One region of the Sporosarcina sp. P37 genome, then DNA from elsewhere that is predicted to be linked to it. Evidence: riboswitches for the same ligand, from Rfam matches in the RefSeq annotation. Region 1 holds a riboswitch; each other region holds the start of a gene.
The links. A riboswitch is a leader RNA that binds a small molecule or an ion and turns the genes downstream of it on or off. The one in region 1 is predicted to bind cobalamin.

Region 1 (2,268 bases):
CACGCGCCAAATCAGCACTTTGCATCAGTATCGGCAGCTGGATATATGAGCTGAGCCCTTCCATTTCAGGTCGCCCTGCCCAATCAAAATGTAAGATGATATTTTCACTGGCCAGCAGTTGTTTCATCAGTCCAATGGCAGAAACCTTTTTATATGCAGGCGAAGAGCGCTTTGTTGCCTGATGAAACTTTGCGCTGTTTGGATCGAGATGGGCGCATCCAAATACCCGCTGCATCAGTTCCCTGTCATAAACAATCCATGAGCCGCATGCTTGCACTTGTTCCATGAAATAGTCAGGAATGTGTATATGCTTTTCTTTCACTTTACTGGCCAAAAATGAAGGCACCCTGCTATCCGTTACATCCACCGAATACGGCTTCCTTGCGAGATGCTGCTGATGAAAGTTTTTTCCGAAAAACGACATAATCTCAGCCGGCAGCGTGAGATAGCCACTACTGAGCACCCAATACGCTTCCTTTACCTTTTGCAGCCGATGTGCTGTTTCATTCTGCATAGCAGCCATAGCAATGAGCATCAGGCGCTCTTGCGGCAATCCTACACGCTGGTCATAGTAATTGGAAGTGATAAATTCATTCATATACTGACGAATCTGGACTGCGGATAATAATTGATCACGTTCTGCCTTGATCTGAAGACCGAGCCATTTAATCTCACTGACTGAATAGCTGTGAATCCATTGTCCGTATAAACCTTCCTGCAACAGTCCCCGTACTATCCGATGAAACCCCTGATACACTGGTCTTCCCCGCTGCTGTTCTGCTTGTTTATACAAGACATCAAGCAGTGTATAATGCTGTGTATGCTCAATAGTTTGTTCAATCGCTCTCATGTAGCTGTCTCCTTTCCTGCATAACAAAAAAACAATCATCCTGCATCTTCGGCAGTATGATTGCAAAGTTTATGAATGCGGAAACAAAAACAGGCAGCTCTATAGCAGTCCATGAAACACCCATGGATGTCAGAGACCCTTTTGCCTCCACCTCTCAACCCCCGAAGAAAGTGTCGCTTTGACGATGCGGGGCAGGTCTCCTGGCTTCACTTCATCCTTCCGCCAAGCCTTCCCATGTCTCCATAGTGGCTTCTTTTGGCAGTCGTCCGTGTGTACAGTTGCGGGGACAGCTTCGATTTACGAATTCCCTTTTATACCTTGATAGGTACCGGCGCATCGTGCAAATTTATTGAATTGACTGTTCTCATTTTACCACGGATAGCAGAGAGAGTGGTAGGCTTTGTTCATGATTGAACTATGTATATAACGTAACAGAGTGCCTGAGCAAAAACCACTGTGATGAAAACCACAATTGTTTATTGCCAGGCACCCTGTGTCGAGTATTCTTCAGTAGTTACATTTGTTGTTGTTCGCATAGACAGCCGCACTCCGCCAATCCCTGGGTATAAGCTTCTTCCCATGTGATTCCGTGGATAAAGCCATTCTCAGAGTATCCTGTAATTAAGTAGAATGTCTCATTTTGCTCCGGCAATGCTGAATTGTTCTGATACGTGTTGTTTTTCATAACGATTACCTCCTGGTTTTTATGTTTTTCTTAGTATATGCATGCAGGTAAATAAAAGTACTATTTCTTCTCTTTTTACTTCCAGACCAAATGATAGCGCTTACATTTAGAGTTAAAGAATACTACTTGTCTTATATTTCCTGCTGCATATACCGTATTTCTCATTTTGCATCTCACTGTATTCTGTCAATTATACCACGTTTATGCATGTGTGTAAATTGCAAAAGTTTTATTTATTATCAATTTTTAATAAGTTACATTAATTTTCTAAGCGCAGCGCGTACACTTGCAGCGCTTAGCTTAGTATATAAAAACATCCCCCTAAGTCTTCATTTCGACTTAGAGAGATCAAAAGTTCGCAGAGAATTTACTTTTCACAAATTTCGATGACTGCTCTTACAGAGTCTGCTGACTGATCAAGCGCAGTCTGCTCTTCCTTTGTTAATGGAAGTTCAATCACGCTTTCAATGCCATTGCCTCCCAAAACAGTCGGAACGCCTAAATAAATATCGGAATAGCCATATTCGCCTTCTAAGTAGGCAATGGACGGAAGAATGCGTTTCTTGTCTTTAATAATCGCTTCTGCCATTTCAACCAAGGCTGCTGCGGGTGCATAATAGGCACTTCCGTTTCCGAGAAGGGAAACAATTTCACCGCCGCCTTTTCGAGTCCGTTCCACAATTGCTTCAAGCCGGTCCGCTGCAATAATTTTATCTAACGGAATACCGCCAGC
Region 2 (2,268 bases), 980 kb from region 1:
TATTGCTGATCCGTAATTTCACCTTTTCTCCACTTATTGCGTGTTGCACGAACTTCTTGTGTCTGAGGGAAACTGCCGATGGTTGTAGTTGGCAATAGCGGCAATTGGAATTTCTTCTGCTGCTTCACTTTGCGTTCGGCATATGGCAAATTACGCCTGCTGTCGGATAAAATACTGCCTGACGACGCGTCACGGACTTCTTTTCGGTTTCGTGCAGGAAGTGCATTGAAAGCTGTTAACGCTGCCTGACTTGCCTTGAAATCTCCCGTGACTTGTTCTTTGCCTCGTTGTAATGCTTCCTGAAGAATCTTGATTTCATTGACTTTCTCATCTGCAAACGCCAGTGCATGCAAGATAACAGCATCCAGATTTTGTTCAGAACGAGTTGTAACAGGCGAGTGGAGCAAACTGCAGGAAGGCTGAATCCACAAGTTTGCGGATGGAACATGTTGTTGAATCGTTTCCGTCAGCGTCAATTTTGCCTGCAAATCAGAGCGCCAGACATTCCGGCCGTCTATAATACCCGCGGCCAGTACTTTATTTTCAGGAAAACCGTACTGTTTGATGTTCTGCAGATTTTTTTCACAGCCATGGACAAAATCAAGTCCAATTCCTGCTACCGGCAGAGCGATTGTTTCTTCATAATGTTCCACGGAATCAAAGTACGTTTGCAATAAAATGTTCATTCCGTCGAGGTCTTTCGTGAGTTGTGAATAAATCTCGGTCACAGCTTTCATTTCATCACCTGAAATGGAAGTGCACAGAATAGGTTCGTCAATTTGTACCCATTGCACGCCTTCATCCTGAAGCTCCTTCAATACTTTTTGATAAAGTGGAAGTAACTGCAGAATAATTGAAGGTACGTCTTTGTCTTCATACCCTTTAGACAATTTCAGCAATGTGTAAGGTCCAAGAAGAACTGGTTTGCCGTCGATGCCGAGTTCCTTCTTTGCTTCGATGTAGGCGGCAAGCGGTTTGTTTTCTGTCAGTTCAAAGCGCTGTCCTTCATATTCCGGCACGATGTAGTGATAGTTCGTATTGAACCACTTTGTCATTTCAGAAGCGACAGCTTCGTCGTTGCCGCGCGCTATTGAGAAATACGTAGAAGTGGATACAGGTCCGCCTTTCCAATGAAAGCGGGAAGGGATAATTCCGAACATGGCTGATGTATCCAGTACGCGGTCATACAATGTGAAATCACCAACGGCGATCCAATCAATGCCCGCATCTTTCTGCTTCTTTAAATTTGCCAGACGGATTTCCTTTGTTGTACGAAGAAGTTCCTCTTCTGAAATTTTCTTCGCCCAAAATGCTTCGAGTGCACGTTTCCACTCGCGATTATCACCTATGACGGGATATCCCGTGATACTGCTTTTGACCATTTGTTAATTCCCCCTTGAAGTTTTTTTCAATAAAAAAAACATTTCTCGGGGAAATGTTAGATTGTCACGCAAGTGTAAAATACAGGCATAAAAAAGCCTGCATTCCTAGACTGCGTGTGTCTAACACTTCCCTATTCACCGTAGGATGAAGCGTCATGAAAACGGGCAGGTATCTGGCTGGACGCAATAGCGTCTTCACAGTGGCGGGACCGCTCCAAAAGTAAGGATTCCCTTTTAAGAAATGAAATTGCTTCCATTTCACCCGGTTTTCAAACTATTCAATTTAGATGATTGCCTCTAAAGCTATCACAGAGAAAATAGGGTGTCAACTTTCATTTTTCATAAAATAAACAATTCTTATTTATTAACTTGGATAAAAGTGTGATTCAGCAAGATGCAAAGATGTCCAAGAGGAACTGTTATATAACTGATAAATATTGAAAAACGATTCCTTTCTTCGAGATGTGAAAATTTTCACAATTCAGTTGAAAGTTTTCTAGACTTTAGGTATGATAAGTACTAACACATCTTCGAATAGGAAGATCACTCATCATTCATACTTCAGAAATTGAAGATCGGCTATGGGGTACCGCCGGAAACTAATGATGAACAGTGTTCACCGCTGCATGTTATACAACAGAGTGGCGCAAAAAATCTTAAGGGGTGGCTTTATTCCATGACAAACTATGAAAAAGTAGGTAAATTGCAAGTCGCAACAGAACTAGTTAACTTCGTAAATGAAGAAGTTCTACCGGGCTTAGAAATCCAAAAAGATCAATTTTGGACAAACTTTGATTCGCTCATTCATGAACTTGCTCCTGAAAACAAAGCGCTGTTAGAGAAACGCAGTGAACTGCAAAATGCCATCAGCGAATGGCACCAGCAG
Region 3 (2,268 bases), 570 kb from region 1:
GAAAGCGGTCACGTTGCGCGAGCTTGTGGAAGAGGTAGGCCTTGACGCTGTCCGTTACTTCTTCGCTATGCGTTCGGGTGATGCACAAATGGACTTCGACCTGGACTTGGCAGTTTCTAATTCCAATGAAAACCCCGTCTATTACGCACAGTACGCGCACGCGCGCATTTGCTCAATCCTGCGTCAGGCGAAAGAACAAAATATGCAGGCATCAACTGAACATGTCACGCTTTTGCAAGATGAAAAAGAATTGGAACTGCTGAAAAAACTGGGTGATTTCCCAAGACTGGTAAGCGATGCAGCACGTTTGCGCGCACCTCACCGGGTCACAACATACATCCAGGAACTGGCGGCTGCATTCCACAGCTTCTACAACGCCAACAAAGTGCTGGATCCAGAAAACAAAGACTTGTCCGAAGCACGTCTGGCCCTCATCACTGCCGCAAGCACAACAATTGCCAACGCCTTGAAACTGGTAGGCGTTCAGGCACCGGAAAGAATGTAAATAAAATACAAACAGCTGTCCCATGCATGGGGCGGCTGTTTTTACGTCTTTCCGCATGGTGTAACTTCTTTTGTTTACAGGCAGTGCGGCCGTAAAGCGTAATAGCGCGTTGGCAGGGCACGATGACGCGGTGGCCTGTTTCCATAGTGCGGGCCCGAAATACCGGCACTGCGGCATTGCAGCCGGAATTCTATGCATTATTCCGCAATACGTCAAACTCTGCGGCTCTCTCTGTACAACCCCCGGGATTACCGGTATAATAAGGTGCAATTACATATCTTTCGAAAAGGTTCTCTTTCCTAGAGATGAAAATGGAAATCGGTTAAAATCCGATGCGGTCCCGCCACTGTAAGTGCACTGTGCACAAGCCAGGTCACCTGCCTTTAAGAAAAGAAGTTCCGCAGCAACCTACGAGGATAGGCACAGTGGGCGAAATCACTTGATTTCATTCCGCCTGATCCTTCGAAACTGTCGAAGGATTTTTTCGTGTCTGCGGCCAGCGTAATGCATTACCCATTTCAGAGGAGGAATACAAATGAAGAAGTTTTGGCAGCTGTTGCTTACAGCGATGCTTGCGGTATTACTGCTTGCGGCGTGTGGAAACGACAGTACAAAAGAAGAAAAACCGGCAGATGAAAATCAGGCTGGCGAAGAAACAAATACAGACTCGGAAGCGTCTGCAGATAACACCAGTTATCCATATACATTGAAGGACGCTGTTGGTGAAGAAATTACATTTGAAAAAGCACCGGAAACAGTTATTTCATTACTGCCCAGCAATACGGAAATTCTGTTTGGCATCGATGCCGGCGATAAAGTAATTGCTGTAACAGAAAACGATACATATCCAGAAGAAGCGACGAAGCTGGATACAGTAGGGGACTTCACAGTCAACGTGGAAAAAGTTATTTCATTGGAGCCGGATGCAGTATTTGCAAATGAAATGATGATGGGATCAAACGAAGAAGGATTGAACCAAGTCCGTGAAGCAGGCATTCCGGTAATTGTTATACAGAACGCAAAAACATTTGAAGAAACATATGAAACGATTGAAACGATCGGTAAAGTAATGGATAAAAATGCAGAAGCCAATCAAGTCGTGGAAGATATGAAAGCAAAAGTGGAAGACATCAAAAAGAAAGCAGCAGACATTACAGACAAAAAGCGTGTGTTTGTTGAAAACTCTGATGCACCAGAAATTTATGCTCCAGGTAAAGGGACATTCCCGCAGCAATTCCTAGATATGATTAATGCAGAAAATATTGTGACAGAAGAAGGCTGGATTATGATCAGTCCGGAAACGATTGTGGATGAAAGCCCAGACGTGATTCTGGCAATCTACAGCTATATCCCGAACGTTGTGGAAAATATTAAAACACGCGACGGATTTGACACAGTCACTGCAGTTAAAGAAGATCAGGTTATTCAACTGGATGAAGATATTACAAGCCGGACAGGCCCACGTCTGGCTGACGGATTAGAAGCTTTTGCGAAAGCAGTCTATCCAGAGGTATTCGGTGAGTAAAACAGCTGTCGCCTATGCCGTGTCGATTGCCACACTTCTTGTGGCAATCTGGCTCGGTGTATCGATCGGCACGGTGAAAATACCAATAGAGACGCTATGGAATCAAACGGATGCGACCGCCAGCAATATTTTGTGGAAAATCCGTATGCCTCGCGTACTGCTGGCGGGAATCGTTGGCGCGTCATTGGCCATTTCAGGAGCTGCGTTTCAAGGGCTGCTGAAAAATCCATTAGCGGAT

Region 2: linked by a shared signal. The riboswitch ahead of metE (5-methyltetrahydropteroyltriglutamate--homocysteine S-methyltransferase) and the one ahead of SporoP37_RS08870 (ribonucleotide reductase N-terminal alpha domain-containing protein) in region 1 are both predicted to bind cobalamin.
Region 3: linked by a shared signal. The riboswitch ahead of SporoP37_RS11665 (ABC transporter substrate-binding protein) and the one ahead of SporoP37_RS08870 (ribonucleotide reductase N-terminal alpha domain-containing protein) in region 1 are both predicted to bind cobalamin.

The regions. Positions count from the first base shown of each region.
Region 1 covers NZ_CP015349.1:1,704,383-1,706,650, forward strand. Annotated here, with positions in the region: gene SporoP37_RS08870 (ribonucleotide reductase N-terminal alpha domain-containing protein) at 1-850, opposite strand, end outside; cobalamin riboswitch at 1,024-1,199, opposite strand; gene SporoP37_RS16930 (hypothetical protein) at 1,365-1,535, opposite strand; gene mdh (malate dehydrogenase) at 1,903-2,268, opposite strand, start outside.
Region 2 covers NZ_CP015349.1:725,340-727,607, reverse strand. Annotated here, with positions in the region: gene metE (5-methyltetrahydropteroyltriglutamate--homocysteine S-methyltransferase) at 1-1,382, opposite strand, end outside; cobalamin riboswitch at 1,530-1,664, opposite strand; gene SporoP37_RS03810 (malate synthase G) at 2,059-2,268, shown strand, end outside.
Region 3 covers NZ_CP015349.1:2,273,845-2,276,112, forward strand. Annotated here, with positions in the region: gene argS (arginine--tRNA ligase) at 1-505, shown strand, start outside; cobalamin riboswitch at 776-904, shown strand; gene SporoP37_RS11665 (ABC transporter substrate-binding protein) at 1,041-2,030, shown strand; gene SporoP37_RS11670 (FecCD family ABC transporter permease) at 2,023-2,268, shown strand, end outside.